DNA from 4 places in the Lysinibacillus sp. FSL L8-0126 genome. Region 2 is predicted to be linked to each of the others. Evidence: riboswitches for the same ligand, from Rfam matches in the RefSeq annotation. Region 2 holds a riboswitch; each other region holds the start of a gene.
The links. A riboswitch is a leader RNA that binds a small molecule or an ion and turns the genes downstream of it on or off. The one in region 2 is predicted to bind S-adenosylmethionine.
Positions count from the first base shown of each region.

Region 1 (4,885 bases), 830 kb from region 2:
TTACGTTGAATTTGATTGAACCATGCACGATCCTTTTCTTCTTGCTTTAATGTACCAGCAATGGAGGAGGAGCAGCTCACACAAATTTTAGCTTGTGTAATTTGTCCACATCGTTCACAAGGTGCTCCTAAATTAGGGAAAATGGACTTTTTTAACTTTCCTGCTTTTACCCATTTGTAAAGGAGTTCAGGTGACACTCCTGTTAAAGTGACTATCTCATCGTTTGTTAAGTAGCGATTATTTTTTCTTAATAAAAAATGATGTAACTCTGAAAATATATCCTCTTCTCTCACATCAATTCTTTTATGGAATAGCAACATAACTAGTCCTCTCCTCGTCAAATCAATTAATGATTTCATTAACTGTTATAGGTTGTTCGTCATATTTATAATTTTCCCAACGATTACGCGCAAGCTTTCGATATTTTGGTGATACATTTCGATCGGCAATTAAACGTGAGAATCCTTTTTTAGCTTCTACAATATCACCGAGTCGAAGGCTTAATTCAGCATGTAAAAACTGGATTCTTTCTCCACCCTCCTGATTGGATGCAAAGGATTTACTATAAAAGTCTCTAGCTGCAAAAAGGTAACGCTTTTCGGATTCCTCATCGGTTTTTAAACGATAAAGCCAAGCAATTTTCAAGGCGAAATTCGCCATTAAAAGGGATTCCTCCATGGAAGCACGTGATACCAAATAAGCAAGCTTAAAACTGACAATGGCATCATCGATTGTACGTTCCTGACAAATATCCATCGGCTTCTGGAGCTCTTTAATGTAAATTTCATCAATGAGTTGCATGAAAGGTCCATATGTCCGTGTCATAGACTTATGGTAGGCATAGCCGCAATGGGGACAAACAGCAACCTCATACAGCAAAGGATTTAAGCCATCATAAACAGGCATGAAATCTGTTTGCTCCTCGATGATTTTATATCGATTAGGGCGTACTTTATAAGTTGTAAAATGCTTTTTGCAAAATTTACAATCTACACTACTTTCATAGTAGTAAATGTTAAATGCCATAAGAATCAACTCCTTTGCAGGCTCTAAAATTTTGTTTCTTTTGCTCTATTTATACGTAAATGTTTATCGTTCAATGTATTTAAGTAGATATCTTTTATTTTAACAATTCTGTGTTCTTTGGTATACTCCTTTAGAATTATTAAAATAAAAATATTCATCTGTTTTATAGTTAATTGTCATTAAATCTATGCTTGTAATAGTATTTATCGGTGCTGTTAATGTAAGTTATAGAGTTTGCTGAAAGTTTGTCAAAATACTTTCATACTTTTCATTAAGTATAAGGAATGAATTAAATGTTTGTGATTCTAAAGTACTGTTTTATAAAGGCGGCTTAAGATGAATTATAATATCATATTTTTTGATATGGATGGAACACTGATTAATTACGAGGATGGCTGTGTGGAAGAAAGCACAAAGAAGGCCATTCAACTTTTGCAGGAGAGAGGAATTCACCTTGTAGCGGCTACAGGAAGACCTTTATCGATGTGTCAGGAGATACAAGCGCTAGGGATTGAAACCTTTATTACAGCAAATGGGGCATATGTGAAACACAAGGATTTAATCATACATAAAACACCTATTGCTAAAGATATTGTTCAAAATGTACAAGCTTTTGCACGTGAACAGCAGCATAGCCTCACATTTTTTACAGAGCAACTATCGATGAATGGCATTCAGCATCCAGCTGCTTTCAATGCGATGCAGGCAACTCTATCTTTACGAAATTTTCCGGTTGTGAATGAAAAAATTGTGGATGAAGAAGTTTTTCTCATGTGTCTATATGCAGATGAGGAGGCTGAAAAAAGATATGCTAGCCAATTTCCGCATATATTTTGGCAGCGATAGCATCCTTATATTGTGAATGTATTACAGCAGGATGTTGCCAAATCGATAGCTGTTGAAGCGGTACTAGACCATTTTAACATTGGTCCTGAGAATGCTATTGCTTTTGGAGGTGGGGATAATGATATTGATATGTTAGAGCATGTAGGGCTAGGTATCGCTATGGGAAATGGTAGCGCAGCTCTAAAAGCAGTTGCGAATTTTGTTACAAAGAGTTCCACTGAAGGTGGTATTGACTTTGCTTTACGGCAGTTTCAAATGATATAAAGCTGCTGAAGGTCTTAAAGTCGATGCTTCAGGTTCTCTTAGATCTATTGAAGGAACTTGTTAATCAATGCGTTTTAATAAATTTTGGGTGGGGTGTTATATGGCACATCATGTGCAATCTCTAATTGAACATTACGGGTATTTGGGTATTATCGTGATCCTAATTGGAGGAATTGTTGGGTTGCCACTACCTGATGAGGTCTTTCTAACATATGTTGGCTACAGTGTTTATATAGAAAGCCTTGAACACATTCCCGCTTTAGTAAGTGCAATGATTGGTGCAGTTGGCGGTATTACCTTAAGCTACTATATCGGCTATCGTTTTGGCTTACCATTATTGCAGAAATATGGACCCAAAATTCATATTACGGAGCAAAAAATTGATTTTACAAAACAACTGTTTACTAAAATTGGGCCAACTTTATTATTAATAGGCTATTTTATACCTGGTGTACGGCATCTGACAGCCTATATTGCGGCAATTAATAATTATCCATATAGAAAGTTTGCTTTTTTTGCCTATACAGGGGCATTTATCTGGACTTTCACATTTATAACGTTAGGGAGGATGCTTGGGGAGAAGTGGCGGTTTGTTGGTTATTATTTATCCCATTATAGTATTTATCTTATCCTATTGTTTGGCCTCGTAATGCTCATCGTTTACTATCTATTCAAAAAAAGAAATATACGAAAATAAAGGTCTGTATGATTCAACATATGAATCGTACAGACCTTTGTGTTATGGCAAAATAGCAAATGAGCGTACAGGGAATCCAGATGCCTTTTCAGGCTTAGGGACGATATTGAAGATAATTGCCCCCTTCGCAGGTAGCTTGTCCAAGTTCGTCATCAACTCAATTTGATAGATGTTTTGTTCAAGCACGAAGTATTCGCCATCTAGCTTACCATTTTTGTGAAAATCAGCGGCTGAATCAGTATCAAATGTTTCATGGCCAAGTGCACTTATTTGACGTTCCTTCAATAAAAATTGTAATGCCTCTAAGCCCCAGCCTGGTATATGGTTATGTCCATCCATATCTTGGTTACTAAATGCCTCTTTATCTGGCCAGCGCTTACTCCAATCTGTACGTAGCGCTACAAAGGTACCTGCTTCAATTACTCCATGTTGTGCTTCAAAATCAAAAATATCTTGCACACTTAGCGAGAAGTCATGATTGTTAGCAGCTTCTCGTGATTTATCAATGACGACAAGAGGAAGAACTAGTTCTTTTAGTTCTAATTCTTCTAGATAGCGGGAGTCTCGCACAAAATGAATGGGTGGGTCGATATGTGTGCCATATTGTCCTGGGAACGTGAATTGTTGTGCGAAGAACCCGTCATCATGAGAGAATAATGTTTCAAATTTAGCATCTTCAAACATAAAAAAATGTGGGGAATTAGGGCCGAATGTATGTGTTAAATCAACCCATTGTTTTGATTTTAATAATTGTAATGCTTGTAAAAGTTGGTTTGACATTGATTTCACTGCTTTCTGTTAAAATTAGTAGAACATAAAAAAGAGTCCCCTTAGAAGAGGACTCCAGAATAAGCAACGGTAGTTCTTCTTCTCATCTTTCAGGCTTAAAATTTTGCCAATTGGAATTAGCACCATACTGTTGAGCTGGTTGCTGAGACTTCATCGGGCCAATCCCTCCGTCTCTCTCGATAAGAAAAGTGATATAAGAATTTTCAGAAATAATAATAAAAACACTTTAGCATAGAATTTTATAGTTTACAAGTTCGATAGAGATATAAGGGTAAATTTTTTTACCAACTTAAATTTATGGTTATGCCACAACAACCATTATCCATAAGACGTATTCTGAAATTGTCTGGTGTATAATTTGCATCAAATTTCATCGTAATGCCTGTTGATGTGATTAATTTATCAACCTCTGTTTTATTTGAAAGCTGTGCAGCATTCATTAGATCATGTGCAAATTGTTGAGAGCTATCAATTTTATCCGTAAGCAATTGAGCCTGTTGCATGATCGCCTTTATCCGTGTAGCTGACATTTTTAATTTATGTGTGTCGACAGGTGGAAAGGGGGTAGTGTTCGGCATTGCCAAATGTTGAGGAATAGGTCTAACGGCAAGCTGCTGGGCAAGTGGCGACGTTGGGTAATGATAAGGATGAACAAAGTACGGATAAGGATTGTAATACAATGTAATTCCTCCTATCCTATAGCTGATATCTTATCTTATGTAGCTAAACGTCTTTAGGTGTTATTTTGCAGTGCAATGTCTGTCCTAATCATTTAAAAAGGAAGCCAAAGTGAGCTTCCTCTTTTAGCCGAGAACATGTAAGACATCATCAATTTTTTTACTATGAGACAGAATACCGTAATTCATCCATGTTAAAAAATCCACTTCATATACACAGTTGGTTTTAACTGCAGCTAGATTTTTCCACATAGAAGTTTTTAAAATCGTACGCTCCTCGTTCTCGTAAATGGAATGTTGTTTATCAAAAGTAATAAATAAATGATCCGCATCTAATTGCAGCAATTGATCAAATGTCAGTGGTGCTTTACGTTGATTGTGCGGAATACTCCAGACAAGTGGATGTGGCATTAAACCGAGGTCACGATATAAAATTGGCCCCGTATAGCCACATTCAGGACCCGCATATAGAGTAATGCCAATAGCTGAAATGCGGAGAAATGCCACACTTTGCCCATAAACGGATTTACTAAGAATTCCTTTTGCTTGCTGTACCTTATCCTCATATTGTAGGATCACGTCTTGC
Region 1 covers NZ_CP152028.1:1,807,841-1,812,725, forward strand. Annotated here, with positions in the region: gene MHI34_RS08800 (hypothetical protein) at 1-320, opposite strand, end outside; gene MHI34_RS08805 (DUF2225 domain-containing protein) at 343-1,026, opposite strand; partial or broken gene MHI34_RS08810 (Cof-type HAD-IIB family hydrolase) at 1,363-2,136, shown strand; gene MHI34_RS08815 (DedA family protein) at 2,237-2,833, shown strand; gene MHI34_RS08820 (cyclase family protein) at 2,876-3,613, opposite strand; SAM riboswitch class I at 3,702-3,808, opposite strand; gene MHI34_RS08825 (hypothetical protein) at 3,904-4,302, opposite strand; gene MHI34_RS08830 (helix-turn-helix domain-containing protein) at 4,426-4,885, opposite strand, start outside.
Region 1: another riboswitch for S-adenosylmethionine. It lies ahead of MHI34_RS08820 (cyclase family protein); the one in region 2 lies ahead of metK (methionine adenosyltransferase).

Region 2 (4,885 bases):
GCAACTGTTACGGGCGACGTAACAATTGGTGCTGAAACAACCATTTGGTTTAATACGGTCATTCGTGGTGATGTTTCCCCAACCATTATTGGGAAACGTGTCAGTATCCAAGATCTTTGTTGCTTACATCAAAGCCCAAAATTTCCGCTAATTATTGAAGATGAGGTAACAGTTGGACACCAAGTCACTTTACATAGCTGTACAATTCGCAAAAATGCTTTAATTGGTATGGGCTCCATTATATTAGACGGGGCAGAGATTGGAGAGGGTGCATTTATTGGGGCAGGAAGCCTAGTACCTCCTGGTAAAGTCATTCCTCCGAATAGTTTAGCATTAGGTCGTCCGGCAAAAGTAGTCCGTGAATTAAATGCAGAAGATAAAGAGGATATGGAACGTATCGTGCGCGAATATGCAGAAAAAGGACAATATTATAAATCCCTTCAGAAGTAAACAATATACACAAAAATTCAATATTAACGAAAAAAATACCTCGCATTTCCGTGTAACCAAAATGTTCACGGATCGTAGCGAGGGATTTTTTGTAAAACAAAGGGGACAATATTGCCCCTTTCCTTTTTAATACATTAGAATAATTTTCTAATGTCTTCATTACTTTAGCTCAATAGTTTATAGATGTGCCTTTTCTCGTAGAGCATCTGCTTTATCGATTTGTTCCCATGGTACATTTAAATCTGTACGACCAAAATGACCATAAGCTGCCGTTTGTTTATAAATCGGACGACGTAAATCTAGCATTTTAATAATACCTGCTGGACGTAAATCAAATAGCTCACGTACCCACTCTACGATTGCGCTTTCTTTCACTTTACCTGTACCAAATGTGTCAACCGCAATGGAAACTGGTTGAGCCACACCAATCGCATAGGCAAGTTGTACCTCAGCGCGTTCTGCCAAGCCAGCTGCTACAATGTTTTTTGCTACATAACGTGCCGCATAAGCCGCTGAACGGTCTACCTTTGTTGCATCCTTACCAGAGAATGCGCCACCACCGTGACGTGCATAACCACCGTATGTATCAACAATGATTTTACGTCCTGTTAAACCAGCGTCCCCTTTAGGTCCACCGATAACAAAACGGCCAGTCGGGTTAATAAAGTATTTCGTGTTTGCATCTAATAATTCACTTGGCACAACGGGTGCAATAACAAATTCTTTCAGATCAGCTTGAATTTGTTCAAGTGTTGCTTCTTCATCATGTTGTGTTGAAATAACAATTGTATCCACTCGCACAGGTACATTATTGTCATCATATTCAATCGTTACTTGTGTTTTTCCATCAGGACGTAAATACGCTAATTCACCTGATTTACGAACTTCTGTTAATCGGCGTGCTAATTTATGTGCTAAGCTGATTGGCAATGGCATTAGTTCAGGTGTTTCATTACATGCATAACCAAACATTAGACCTTGGTCACCAGCACCAATTGCTTCAATATCAGCATCTGTCATAGAGCCTTCACGAGCCTCTAAAGCTTGGTCAACACCTTGTGCAATATCAGGCGATTGTTCGCCAATAGCTACAAGCACCGCTAGATTTTCAGCATCAAAGCCATATTTACCACGTGTATAGCCAATTTCTGCTACAGTATCACGAACGATACCTTTAATATCAACGTAAGTAGAAGTAGTTATTTCTCCTGCTACTAATACTAATCCTGTTGTGACAGTTGTTTCACACGCTACACGTGCATTTGGATCTTCTGCTAAAATAGCATCTAAAATGGCATCCGAGATTTGATCACAAATCTTATCTGGATGTCCTTCTGTTACACTCTCTGATGTAAACAGTCGACGGTTTGTCATTTGGTTTTCCTCCTATTACTCTTACAAAAAGTAGTTGTGTATGAATACGGTACTCATTACCCATGTCAAGTCCGCTCCTAAGGATTGAACTCTCAAGCCGTTACTGCTGCTTTTAACACGAGGATTTCGAAAGATCTGTCATTATAATAAGGAAAGAACTACATATACTTACCTTTACATTCTTTTTTAGCAATAAAAAAATCCTTTACTCACGTTACTGCACATGAGGAAAGGAATAATGACTTCGTAACCTTTCACTCTTATCGTTCAAGGGATGTTCCCTTGCATCAGGTTGGCACCAACGCATGCTGTGAAATAAAACATGCAGGTTGCCGGGTTTCACAGGGCCTGACCCTCCACCAGCTCGGGATAAGAGTATCCGTTCATTTTCATGTTACTGAAAAGGTTGAACGTTGTCAAATATTTTCTTATGTATTACTGTATAGAAAGGAAGGAACTGATTACACAAAAACTTTTCATACTTGGATGATGATGTAAATAGAAGCAAATTAATCCCTACAACATACCTAGCTACTTGTGGTAACATATGTGTGGCTCAATTTTTGCGCCTAATTACAGTAGGATTGATCGGATTCTACTCGAAAAACATTATTTTTTGTCAGTTTATTGAAAAGTGATAAAAACTCTAAAATAATTTCTTAATTAGTATAGATTATTTAAGCAATTGTGTTATACTATTTTTGAAATTAAGAAAAAATCCCTCTAAATCAAGGGAATACTATAAAAAAGGATGGTATTTAATCGATGAATTCAGTAGAAATTGCAAACGAACTGAAGGAATTATTAAACGGCGGTAACATTAATGTTCAACTTTCAGTACCACAATTAGCAGAAAAAGCTACATCTCGTGGTGAAGCAATGTTAACAGTAGATGGCGCAGTTCGTGCAGAAACTGGCAAATACACTGGTCGTTCACCTAAAGATAAATATACGGTAGAAGAAGAAAGCACAAAAGATCAAATTGACTGGGGTAAAGTCAACCAACCGATTTCTTCTGAAGTGTTCGATAACTTATATGTAAAAGTAATAAAATATTTAAAAGAACGTGACGAGTTATTCGTATTTAAAGGCTTCGCAGGTGCTGACAAAGATTCACAATTAAGCATCCAAGTAATTAATGAATACGCTTGGCACAACCTTTTTGCTCATCAATTATTTATCCGTCCAACTGAAGAAGAATTAGCTTCTCATGTTGCAGACTTCACTGTCATCTCTGCTCCTAACTTTAAAGCAGACCCTGCAGTTGATGGTACTGCTTCTGAAACTTTCATCATAGTATCACTTGAAAAGAAAATGATCTTAATCGGTGGTACTGAATATGCTGGTGAAATGAAAAAATCTATTTTTGGTATCATGAACTACTTATTACCACAGCAAGGTATCCTTTCAATGCACTGTTCAGCAAACGTTGGTGAAGCTGGCGATGTGGCATTATTCTTCGGTCTATCTGGTACTGGTAAAACGACATTATCCGCTGATCCAGATCGTAAGCTAATTGGTGACGATGAACACGGCTGGTCTGATAATGGTGTATTCAACATTGAGGGTGGCTGCTATGCAAAAACAATCAACCTTTCTGCTGAGAAAGAACCAGAAATCTACAATGCAATCCGCTTCGGTTCTGTTTTAGAAAACGTAGCTGTTGATCCAGAAACTCGTATTTGTGACTATGATGATGGTTCATTAACAGAAAATACACGTGTAGCTTATCCAATCCAATACATCGAAAATATTGTTGATCCTTCTGTTGCAGGTCATCCAAAAACAATCATCTTCCTAACAGCTGATGCGTTTGGCGTATTACCTCCAATCAGTAAATTAACAAAAGAGCAAGCAATGTATCACTTCCTAAGCGGTTTCACTTCTAAGCTTGCTGGAACTGAACGCGGTGTAACAGAGCCAGAACCAGTATTCTCTACTTGCTTCGGTTCTCCATTCCTTCCACTTCCAGCAACAGTGTACGCAGAAATGTTAGGTCAAAAAATTGACGAGCATGGTGCACAAGTATTCCTAGTGAACACTGGTTGGACTGGTGGCGAATATGGTACAGGTAGCCGTATGAAGCTGTCTTACACACGCACAATGGTACGTGCAGCAATCGACGGAAAATTAACAAATGTTGAAACGACACAAGATGCTGTCTTCGGTTTACACATTCCAACAGCAGTTGAAGGTGTACCGTCAGAAGTGTTAAATCCTCGTGAAGCATGGGCAGATAAAGCTGCATATGATGCGAAAGCTGCTGAACTTGCAGGCTTATTCAACGAAAACTTCAAGAAATTCTCAAACGTTTCTGATGCCATTACTACACTTGGTGGCCCATTAAAATAACGACTAGACACAAGAATCAAAGGGAACGAATTCATTCGTTCTCTTTTTCTTTACCTTGAAGGTAGCTAGTATTAGGGAGATACATATGACAAAAAAATATAAAATACTATTTTCTATTCTTATAATGTTGTTAGCTTTATTTGTTGGCGCTGGTTTTTTTGCAGGAAATTACTTTTATAATCTGGCATTAAATCCTGACACTGATAAAACAGCAGTGCTAGATGCACCTCATAATGTAATAGCTGTCAATCCTCAGGAAGCTAAAGAGAAAGAAACAACTGAGCAATGGTTTCATAAGCAATATGAAGATGCTTCGCTTCAATCCTATGATTCGCTAAAGCTCCATGCTTACTCTATCCAAAATGATCACCCCACTGACAAATGGGCTATCATCTTTCATGGCTATTCAAGCGAAGGCGCACAAATGACAAAGTATGCTAAACATTTTTATGATATGGGCTATCATGTACTTATTCCAGATGCGAGAGGCCATGGTAAAAGTGAAGGAGATTATATTGGCATGGGCTGGCATGATCGTTTTGATGTTGTTTCATGGGTCAATCACATTGTCAGCTTAAATGAGAGCGCTGAAATTGTTCTTTATGGTGTTTCGATGGGTGGAGCCACTGTCATGATGGCTTCAGGAGAGAATTTACCAACAAACGTTAAAGCAATCATTGAGGATTGTGGCTATTCTTCAGTATGGGAT
Region 2 covers NZ_CP152028.1:2,637,849-2,642,733, reverse strand. Annotated here, with positions in the region: gene MHI34_RS13075 (gamma carbonic anhydrase family protein) at 1-450, shown strand, start outside; gene metK (methionine adenosyltransferase) at 628-1,824, opposite strand; SAM riboswitch class I at 2,082-2,200, opposite strand; gene pckA (phosphoenolpyruvate carboxykinase (ATP)) at 2,590-4,176, shown strand; gene MHI34_RS13060 (alpha/beta hydrolase) at 4,262-4,885, shown strand, end outside.

Region 3 (4,885 bases), 1.7 Mb from region 2:
AAACAATAAAGAAATTCCGACCATTTGAAATGTTTCGATAATTGATTTGCCAATTACATCTGACCAATCTGTAAAAAAGCTTTGAATACTACTCATTGAATTCGCCTCCTAATTCTTCCACCGCGACGCCATTTTCCGTAAAATATGTAAGTGCCTTTTGGACAATGTGAAGCTCTCCATGTAAATGCACCACAATGTTACCAACAATGCCGTTTTTTAATTCAATAATATTTGCCGTTAAAATATTTGGTTGTACATCATACACTTTCGTAACTTCTGCTAGTAATGGCTTACCAGTACTTTCACCTAGGAAGGTTAAACGAATGACACTGCCTGAAACATTTAACTGCTCGATCAGGGAAGGGGATAAATTACGTTGTGAAATCGTATTTAAAAACTTTCTCGTTGTAGGATGCTTCGGTTTAGCAAAAAGTTCAATAGCCGTACCAAATTCCACCACTTTTCCTGATTCAAGAACAGAAACCTCATCACATATTTTCTGAATGACATTCATCTCATGTGTAATCAGCAGGATCGTAATGCCTAATTCACGGTTAATTTTTAACAACAATTCAAGAATGGCTTCGGTTGTTTCAGGGTCGAGTGCACTTGTTGCTTCGTCACTAAGTAGAACCTCTGGTTCCTGTGCCAAGGCACGTGCAATAGCAACACGTTGCTTTTGCCCACCTGAAAGTTGGTTAGGGTAGCTGTCTAGTTTGTCTGTTAATCCAACAATTTCAGCATATTTAGCCACACGGTTTTTTACCTCTTTCTCGTTATAGCCAAGTAGCTTTAAAGGAACAGCAATATTATGGTAAACGGTTGCCGTTTTTAATAGATTAAAATGTTGGAAAATCATCCCGATTTTTTGGCGTGTTTGCCGTAATTCATGAAGAGAAAGGGCAGTAATGTCCACATTGTCGATTAACACTTTTCCAGCTGTAGGTCGCTCTAGTAGATTGACGCAACGAATGAGTGTACTTTTACCTGCACCACTATAGCCAATCACACCATGAATTTGTCCTTTTTTTACATGGAGATTGATTCCATCTACAGCCTTAATGATGTCTTTTTTCGTCTTATATTCTTTTGAGATATTTTGTAATTGAATCATCCGATTGATTGCTCCTTTCTCAAGCTCCTAAAAAGCAAGAATCTGCTCGTTTTCCATAGAGGAATTTCGGCAGATTCTTCAGCTACTAGAAGCTTCCTGAATGTATTACCAGCTAGGGATTACTGAACCTTTGAATTCTTCTTCAATGAATTGGCGTACTTCATCAGATTGGTAAGCCTCAACGAACTTTTTAATTGTTGGGTCATTTTCATTTTCTGCACGTACCACAATATAGTTCACATATGGAGAGTCAGTAGATTCTAAAAGAATAGCGTCATCTTTAGGATTAATGCCAGCTTCCAATGCGAAGTTTGTATTAATAGCTGCTACATCTACTTCACTAAGCTGCTTAGGAATTTGAGCTGCCTCTAATTCGATGAATTTTAAATTCTTTTTGTTTTCTTCTACATCACGGATAGAGGCTGTTAAGTCTGCCCCATCTTTTAATTTTATATAGCCTGCTTCTTGTAAAACAAAGAGGGCACGAGCACCATTTGTTGGATCATTTGGTAAACCAAATGTTGCACCATCTGGAATGTCCTCAAAGGATTTATATTTTTCAGAGTAAATACCCATTGGATTTAAAATTGTTTTGCCTACTGGCACTAAATTTGTATCATGATCTTTATTAAACGTATCGAGGAAAGGCTCGTGTTGATAGCTATTCGCATCAAGATCTCCTTCAGATAAGGATGTATTAGGTAAAACATAATCAGAAAATGATTTAAGCTCTACTTCTAGCCCATTTTCTTTGGCTACTTTCGCTGCAACTTCTGCGATTTGTTCGTGTGGACCAGACGTGACACCTACGACGATTTTATTTTCATTAATTGCTTCAGCTTGACCTTTACTCTCTTCTTTAGAGCCACAACCTGCTAGAGCTGCTGCTAATGTAAGACTTGCTAAACCTACTAAAAATTTATTTTTCTTTTTCATGAAAACTACCTCCAAGATTGTTTTTATCGGTTTTTGAAAATAAAAAAACTCTCTTACAAACTAAGAGAGGCTCATGAAAAAATGTCCTCTCTTATCTATCAAACGATAATCGTTTGCAGGATTTAGCACCTTCCTTCTAAAAGGAGGTTGCCGAGCTTCATAGGGCCAGTCCCTCAGCTACTCTTGATAAGAGATTTATCATATTTTTTTGTAATTCCGATAGAACTAATATAATTTATAGGTTATAGTAAGTCAATAAATATTTTTTAAATTTTTTATATTATTATAATATTTCGTCATGAAAGAGGGATAGCAATGTCTGTAAGAGTTAATTATGGTATAGGTTCATTTGGCAAGGTTGTAAGTGCTCGATTGCTAATGGGTACAGACATTATTGAAGGAATGGAGGCACTTTGTGAGGAGAACCATATTGAGTCAGCAACAATTGTTAGCTGTATAGGTAGCCTTCAAAAGAGTAGCTTTGTTTATTTAGTACCTGATGAAACATCTCAGATTAACGTAAGTTTTAGCGATGTCATAAAAAAAGAAGGGCCACTTGAATTGATCCAAGGCTCTGGCGTAGTATGTAAGCGCGATGGGGGATATGAAACACATTTCCATGGTTCTATGAGTGATCAATGTGGCGTTGTGTCAGGGGGGCATTTAATGAAGAGGGGGAACCCTGTCATTACGGCTGACATAGTGCTAGCTGAGGTTCAAGGCATCCAGCACTTTCGAAAATTTGATGAAGAAACAGGCCATGTTCAATTTTATCCATTAGAACACGGTTTACAGCAGCCAAGGAAAATTGAAAAATAGCGAAAATGTACTAACTTTTCTTTTCACTGAGTTGCATGTTCCTTCCTGAATTAAAAAATGTTAGACCGAGCTTATAATCGGTCTAACATTTTTACTTTTGTCCCAGCCTCATGTCATGGTTAAGGGTTGAATAATTGTAATTGTTCGATTCTATGGATTGCTTCACGTAAGCGTTCCTCGCTAACAAGTAAACCAACACGGATATAGCCTTCGCCATATCGGCCGAAGCCATTGCCTGCTGCTACAGCGATATCAGCCTTTTCCAATAATAAATCGGCAAACTGCTCGCTAGTATAGCCGAATGGTACAGGGAGCCATGCGAAGAAGGAGCCTTTTGGAGCCGTTACATGCCAACCAATTCTTTGAGCTTCTTCAATGAGTACATTGCGGCGACCTTCATAGGTAGCTCGCAGTTCATCCACACATTCTTGGGAAGCTGTAAGTGCCGTTGCTGCTGCTTGTTGAATAGCAGGGAATTGACTACAAAACAGATGATCCTGAATTAGATTAATGGCAGCAATAATGTCGGCATTACCGACAGCGAAGCCTATACGCCAGCCTGCCATATTATAAGTTTTAGAGAGTGTGTACATTTCAATTCCTATTTCTTTTGCCCCCTCAGCTTGTAGGAAGCTAATAGGTTTATTACCGTCAAATCCTATTGCCCCATAAGCAAAATCATGTGATACGATAATATTGTGTTCCTTCGCAAAGCGAACGGTCTCTTCAAAAAACGCAAGTGTTGCTGTACCACCTGTAGGGTTGTTCGGGTAATTTAGGTAAAGTAGCTTCGCCTTCTCTTTCACTTCATCAGGTAATGTATGATAATTAGGTAAGAAATCATTTGCAGCTAAAAGTGGCATCACTTCAAAATGGACATCACCTAATACGACACCTGATAAGTAATCTGGATAGCCAGGGTCTGGTAAGAGCATTGTATCACCTGGATTTAATACGGCTAAAGGTAGCTCAACGAGTCCAATTTTTGTCCCGCCAAGAATCGCTACCTCTGTGTCAGGATTTAGATTCACATTATATTCACGTTTATAATAGTCGGCAGCTGCTTGGCGTAATTCAGCGATACCGCGAAATGGTGAATATTTGTGATTTTGTGGATTTTCAGCCGCCTCCTGTAATGCTTGAATGATATGAGGGGGCGTTGGTTGATCGGGATTTCCTTGACCAAGATTAATGACATCGCGACCTTCTTCTAAGGCATTATTTACTTTTTGAACTAACGCTGCAAAAAATTGAGTGGGTAGTTGCTGTAGTTTTTTAGAGAATTCCATGCATGATCACCCTTTTCAGAATATAATAATTATTATTGAAGAATATGAAGCAAATAGTATTACTTTTTTTGTTAATTGTCTAGAGGAGGAATGGCTATGAAAATCGGTTGTATTCAATTAAATGTTGGCTTTGGCAAAGTAGAAGAAAATTTTGCACGAGCTGAGGACAAGATTCGAGAAGTGGCAAAAAAAGGAGCAGAAATCATTGTGCTGCCTGAAATGTGGAATACAGGCTATGCGTTAGAGAAGCTGCCTGAACTAGCGGATGTCGATGGTGAACGTACGAAATCCTTCTTGGCTGAATTAGCACAGGAACTTGGTGTACATATTGTAGGTGGTTCTGTTTCAACGAAGAAAGGCGACAAATTTTATAATACGATGTATACATTTGATCGCAATGGAGAACTTGTAGGGGAATATAGCAAAGCACATCTTTTCCGTTTAATGAATGAGCATCTCTACTTAGAAGCAGGGGATGAAATGAATCGATTTGCTCTAGGAGATATTGAAGCTGCTGGGGTCATTTGCTATGATATTCGTTTCCCAGAATGGTTACGTGCACACGCATTACAAGGAGCAAAGGTATTATTTGTACCAGCCCAGTGGCCAACACCAAGGATTGATCATTGGAAAACATTGCTGCAAGCTCGTGCGATTGAGAACCAATGTTTTGTAATAGCAGTTAATCGCATTTCAAAAAAGGTAGAAAACTTTAATGGCCAATCGA
Region 3 covers NZ_CP152028.1:984,993-989,877, reverse strand. Annotated here, with positions in the region: gene MHI34_RS04700 (methionine ABC transporter permease) at 1-96, opposite strand, end outside; gene MHI34_RS04695 (ATP-binding cassette domain-containing protein) at 89-1,114, opposite strand; gene MHI34_RS04690 (MetQ/NlpA family ABC transporter substrate-binding protein) at 1,220-2,050, opposite strand; SAM riboswitch class I at 2,139-2,243, opposite strand; gene MHI34_RS04685 (PPC domain-containing DNA-binding protein) at 2,366-2,869, shown strand; gene MHI34_RS04680 (pyridoxal phosphate-dependent aminotransferase) at 2,989-4,158, opposite strand; gene MHI34_RS04675 (carbon-nitrogen family hydrolase) at 4,255-4,885, shown strand, end outside.
Region 3: another riboswitch for S-adenosylmethionine. It lies ahead of MHI34_RS04690 (MetQ/NlpA family ABC transporter substrate-binding protein); the one in region 2 lies ahead of metK (methionine adenosyltransferase).

Region 4 (4,885 bases), 1.3 Mb from region 2:
TTTCTATCAAAGACATATGAGGAATGGCTTGAGGTATTTAACGAGGATTTTGAAGGTTGTGTAGAGCCTGTACTCACTTTTCCAGAAGCATGTGAGCATCCACAGTTGAAGGCTCGCGGCATGATCGTCGATATTCCAAAAAGCGATGGCACCATGCAACAGCAAATTGCTTCTGCCTTTAAATTTGATGGCACTGAGCCTGAGTACAAGTATGTCGGTGCCAAGCTTGGAGAGCATAATGAAGAAGTATTAACTGCACTTGGCTATAATGATGAACAAATTGCTAGTTTACGAGAAAAGGGCGTTTTAGAATAACGGAAAGGTTCAATTTGGAAGTAGGCAATTTTCAAATTGAACCTTTTTATGGCTGCCTGCTCATTGACATCCTCAGTAACATAAGCATAAATTATTTCACTAGAAAAAACGCAGCTACCAATGTACTCCTGCTGTTATAACAGTAAATGGATTTATTTTTCTAATAAAACTTTTTAAAAGAAATGTTGACATATAATTCATCAAGCATTATAGTATTGTTTAAATCTTAACAGACAATTAAATACGATAATTTCTTCTTATCCAGAGAGACTGAGGGACAGGCCCAATGAAGTCTCGGCAGCGGGTTATTAACATAATACCGTGCCAATTCCTGCAAATGTACTTACATTTGAAAGATGAGAAGGAAGTAGTTTCTTCAATAGTGGGGACCTTCCTTTTTTCTTAATCGATAAGAACAAAAGGAAGGTCCTTTTTGTTCTTTATTTTTAAATAGGGAGTTGAGCAAGTAAATGATTGAATTTCAGAATGTAGCGAAAACCTTTAAATTTGGTGATCGTGAAGTGAATGCAGTGAAAGATGTATCTCTTTCCATTCAGCAGGGAGAGATTTTTGGAATTATTGGATTTAGTGGTGCAGGAAAGAGCACATTATTGCGACTTGTGAATCTATTAGAAAGTCCAACCCATGGCACTGTTCAAGTACAAGGTGTTGATATTAATTCGCTCACACCAAAAGAGGTAAGAAAGCTGAGAAGAAGAATCGGCATGATTTTTCAAAATTTCAACTTATTCTCCTCAAGAACGGTAGCTGGAAATGTAGCCTATCCACTTAAGCTGGCGGGAGTGCCTAAAAAAGAAATTAATGAAAGAGTTGCAGAACTTCTTAGTTTTGTTGGTCTTACAGAAAAAGCGAACGATTACCCTGAGCAATTATCTGGAGGCCAAAAACAGCGGGTTGGCATTGCGAGGGCGCTTGCTACCTCCCCTGATATATTAATTTGTGATGAAGCAACCTCAGCGCTCGATCCAGATACAACTGGGGAAATTCTCCGCCTTCTCAAAAAAGTAAACAAGGATTTAGGAATCACTATTTTGCTAATCACACATGAGATGAATGTCATCCAACAAATATGTGACAGAGTAGCAGTCATGGAAAATGGAGCAGTAATTGAATCTAATTCAGTTTTTGATATTTTTACAAATCCACAGCATTTAACGACTCAACGGTTTATTCAATCGGTTCAGCAAGATCGACCATCTGCATCTCTATTAGAGGAATGGAGAAAAAAAGGCGGCAAAAATTTATACCGTGTTATTTTTAAAGGTGATATTGCTAGCGATCCTATCCTTTCTCGCGTAACAAGAAAATTTGATGTGGACGTTAATATCGTCTATGGCTCTGTCCGAGAAATTCAGGAGAAGTTCTATGGGAACTTGCTCGTCTCATTTGAGGGACATAGCGATAAAATACCTAGTGTTCTTACTGAATTACAAGACATTGTAACTGTTGAGGAGGTAAAATTCAATGAAGGTTGATTGGACGACTTTTTGGCCCCGTATTTTTGAATCTACGGGTGAAACGATTTTAATGGTTATTATAACCCTTATCTTCGGTTCTATTCTTGGTATAACAATAGGTTTACTACTATATGTGACACGAAAAGGAAATATTTTAGAGAACAAATTCGTGTTTCAATTGTTAAATTTTTTAATTAATATTATTCGCCCAGTTCCATTTATTATTTTTCTAGTGGCCATTAGCCCATTAACAAGAATGGTTGTTGGAACAACGATTGGTACGTGGGCAGCAATCTTTCCGATGACGATTGCCTCATCATTTGGTATTGCGAGAGTAGTAGAGAATAACTTAGTTAGCATTGACCCTGGGGTAATTGAAGCCGCAAAGGCAATGGGAGCAAGTCCTCTACAAATTATTTTTACTGTATTAATTCCAGAGGCACTTGGACCGTTAATTTTAGGCTTAACGTTTGTGACAGTCGGTTTAATAGATTTCTCTGCAATGGCTGGTACAGTTGGCGGAGGCGGTTTAGGTCATATTGCAATGACATATGGTTATCAACGCTTTGATGGAAGTGTCATGCTTGTGACCGTTATTATTCTTATTATTCTTGTACAAATTGCGCAGTGGATTGGGAATAAGCTATCAAGAAAAATTATGCGACGGTAAGAAGGACATTTTTCATTTGAATAAAACAACGAAAGAGGAGATTAATAATGAAAAAGTGGTTTAGTATTTTATTAGTTTTAACAGCCGTATTAGCATTGGCTGCCTGTGGGTCTGATTCAGCTACAGATAATGCTAAAAAAGAAGAAAAAGTAAAGATTGGTGTAACTGGAACAGATGGTGAAGTATGGCCGATTTTAAAAGAGAAAGCTAAAAAGGAAGGGATTGAAATTGAGCTTGTTGAGTTCTCTGACTATACATTGCCGAATCAGGCATTAGCAAATAAAGAAATTGATATTAATTCCTTTCAGCATATCGCGTTTCTAACACAATTTACTAAAGAAAATAATGTCGATTTAGTTCCAATTGGTGCTACTGTTATTGCTCCAATGGGAATATATTCAGAGAAAGTGAAGGATGTTAACGAAATTAAAAAAGGTGACAAAATTGCTATCCCTGATGACCCTTCCAACCAGGCTCGTGCATTAAGATTATTAGAATCAGCTGGCTTAATTAAATTGGCAGATGATTTTGGTCTCTTCGGTGACCCAAGTAAAATCGTCGACAACCCGAAAGATTTAGACATTTTACCGATTGTAGCTCAACAAACACCACGTGTATTACCAGATGTAGTTGCATCCGTTATTAATAATGGAGTTGCTGGACAAGCTGGGTTTGATCCCGTAAAGGACCCCATTTATCTTGAAGATGCCAACGATCCAAACGCCTTACCTTATGTGAACATTTTTGCTGCACGAGCAGATGATCAAGATAATAAAACATATCAGAGAATTGTCGAGCTGTATCATGAGGAAGACGTAATGAAGGCAGTCGAGGCAGAAACAAATGGAGGATCTATTGTTGTTGATTTATCAAAAGATGAGTTAATAAAACAAAGCAAAGGACTATAGGGGGAGATAAATATGAGCAAAACTTTATCGGGAATTGAACTAATCCAGGAATCCATTGAAACAAATCAAGCATTGTATATTGAAACTAGCCAGGAAATCCATGCCAATCCAGAGATAGGGAATCAGGAGTTTTTCGCAAGTCAAAAGCATGTAGAAATCTTGACGAATGCAGGATTTAAAGTAGACACAGCCGTTGCTGGACATGAAACCTCCTTTTATGCAGTGAAAGACAGTGGAAAACCTGGTTCAACAATTGCCTTTCTTGCTGAATATGACGCTCTTCCAGGTTTAGGGCATGCCTGTGGTCATAATATTATTGGAACAACGAGTGTAGCAGCCGGAATTGCTCTTTCTAAAACATTAGATGAAACTGGTGGAAGTGTCGTCGTCTTAGGAACACCTGCTGAAGAGGGTGGTCCAAACGGCAGTGCAAAGGGAAGCTTTGTAGCACATGGCTATTTAAAGGAAGTAGATGTCGCTTTAATGATTCATCCAGCAGGAAAAACATCTCTAACAAGCGAAACACTTGCCGTTGATCCACTTGATTTCCATTTTTACGGGAAAGCCGCACATGCATCAGGGGCTCCTGAGGAAGGAATTAATGCATTAGATGCAGTGATCCAGCTTTTTGTTGGGATTAATGCTTTACGCCAGCAGCTTCCTACAGATGTTCGAATTCATGGAATTATTACACATGGTGGGGATGCACCAAACATTATTCCTGAATATGCAGCAGCAAGATTCTTCATTCGTGCGGATTCATGGAAAAAAACAGAGGAGGTATCAGTAAAGGTACGTGCAATTGCTGAAGGTGCTGCACTAGCAACCGGGGCAACGGTAAAAATTGAACGATTCCAAAATGAAGTAAAGGATTTTGTGCTAAATCCTTTACTAGATAATATTTTACAAGAGGAGTTAGAGGCATTAGGAGAAAAGGTTTGGACAATTCGAGGACAAGGCAAAGGTTCAACAGATGCTGGGAATATTAGCTACGAGGTTCCAACAGCACATCCATATATAAAAATTGGCCCAGACGATCTAATTGGGCATACAAATGAATTTAGAGAAGCTGCTAAATCCCCTGAAGGTGATGCAGCTTTAATAAAAGGAGCAAAAGCACTTGCTTCAGCTGGCTATCGCTTATTAAAAGATAGTGATCTTTTAAGTGAAATAAAAGCTTCTTTTGAGACAGCGAAGGCACAGAAAGAAAACTTCTAAAACTCATTCTAGCATTATTTGCATATGGAACAGGGCTGTACCAGAAAGTTGCCGAAGATCAACTTTTTGGACAGCCCTACTTTTATACATATGCACTTATAAATACTCGTAGCTTTTCAAAATGATCGTCAATCAATAAATACTTTTTGTAGATTTCCATTAATTTCTCAAAAAGCTCATAGTGCTCTGTTACAAATAAAATCTTTAAAATATTTAATAGATGGAGAGAGGCACTTTGAGCTACAAAATAATAAGGAGCCTCTGATTGGCGATAATGTTGACGCCATTCTTCCACA
Region 4 covers NZ_CP152028.1:1,314,491-1,319,375, forward strand. Annotated here, with positions in the region: gene MHI34_RS06285 (CaiB/BaiF CoA-transferase family protein) at 1-315, shown strand, start outside; SAM riboswitch class I at 570-678, shown strand; gene MHI34_RS06290 (methionine ABC transporter ATP-binding protein) at 786-1,811, shown strand; gene MHI34_RS06295 (methionine ABC transporter permease) at 1,801-2,463, shown strand; gene MHI34_RS06300 (MetQ/NlpA family ABC transporter substrate-binding protein) at 2,511-3,371, shown strand; gene MHI34_RS06305 (M20 family metallopeptidase) at 3,384-4,589, shown strand; gene MHI34_RS06310 (hypothetical protein) at 4,672-4,885, opposite strand, start outside.
Region 4: another riboswitch for S-adenosylmethionine. It lies ahead of MHI34_RS06290 (methionine ABC transporter ATP-binding protein); the one in region 2 lies ahead of metK (methionine adenosyltransferase).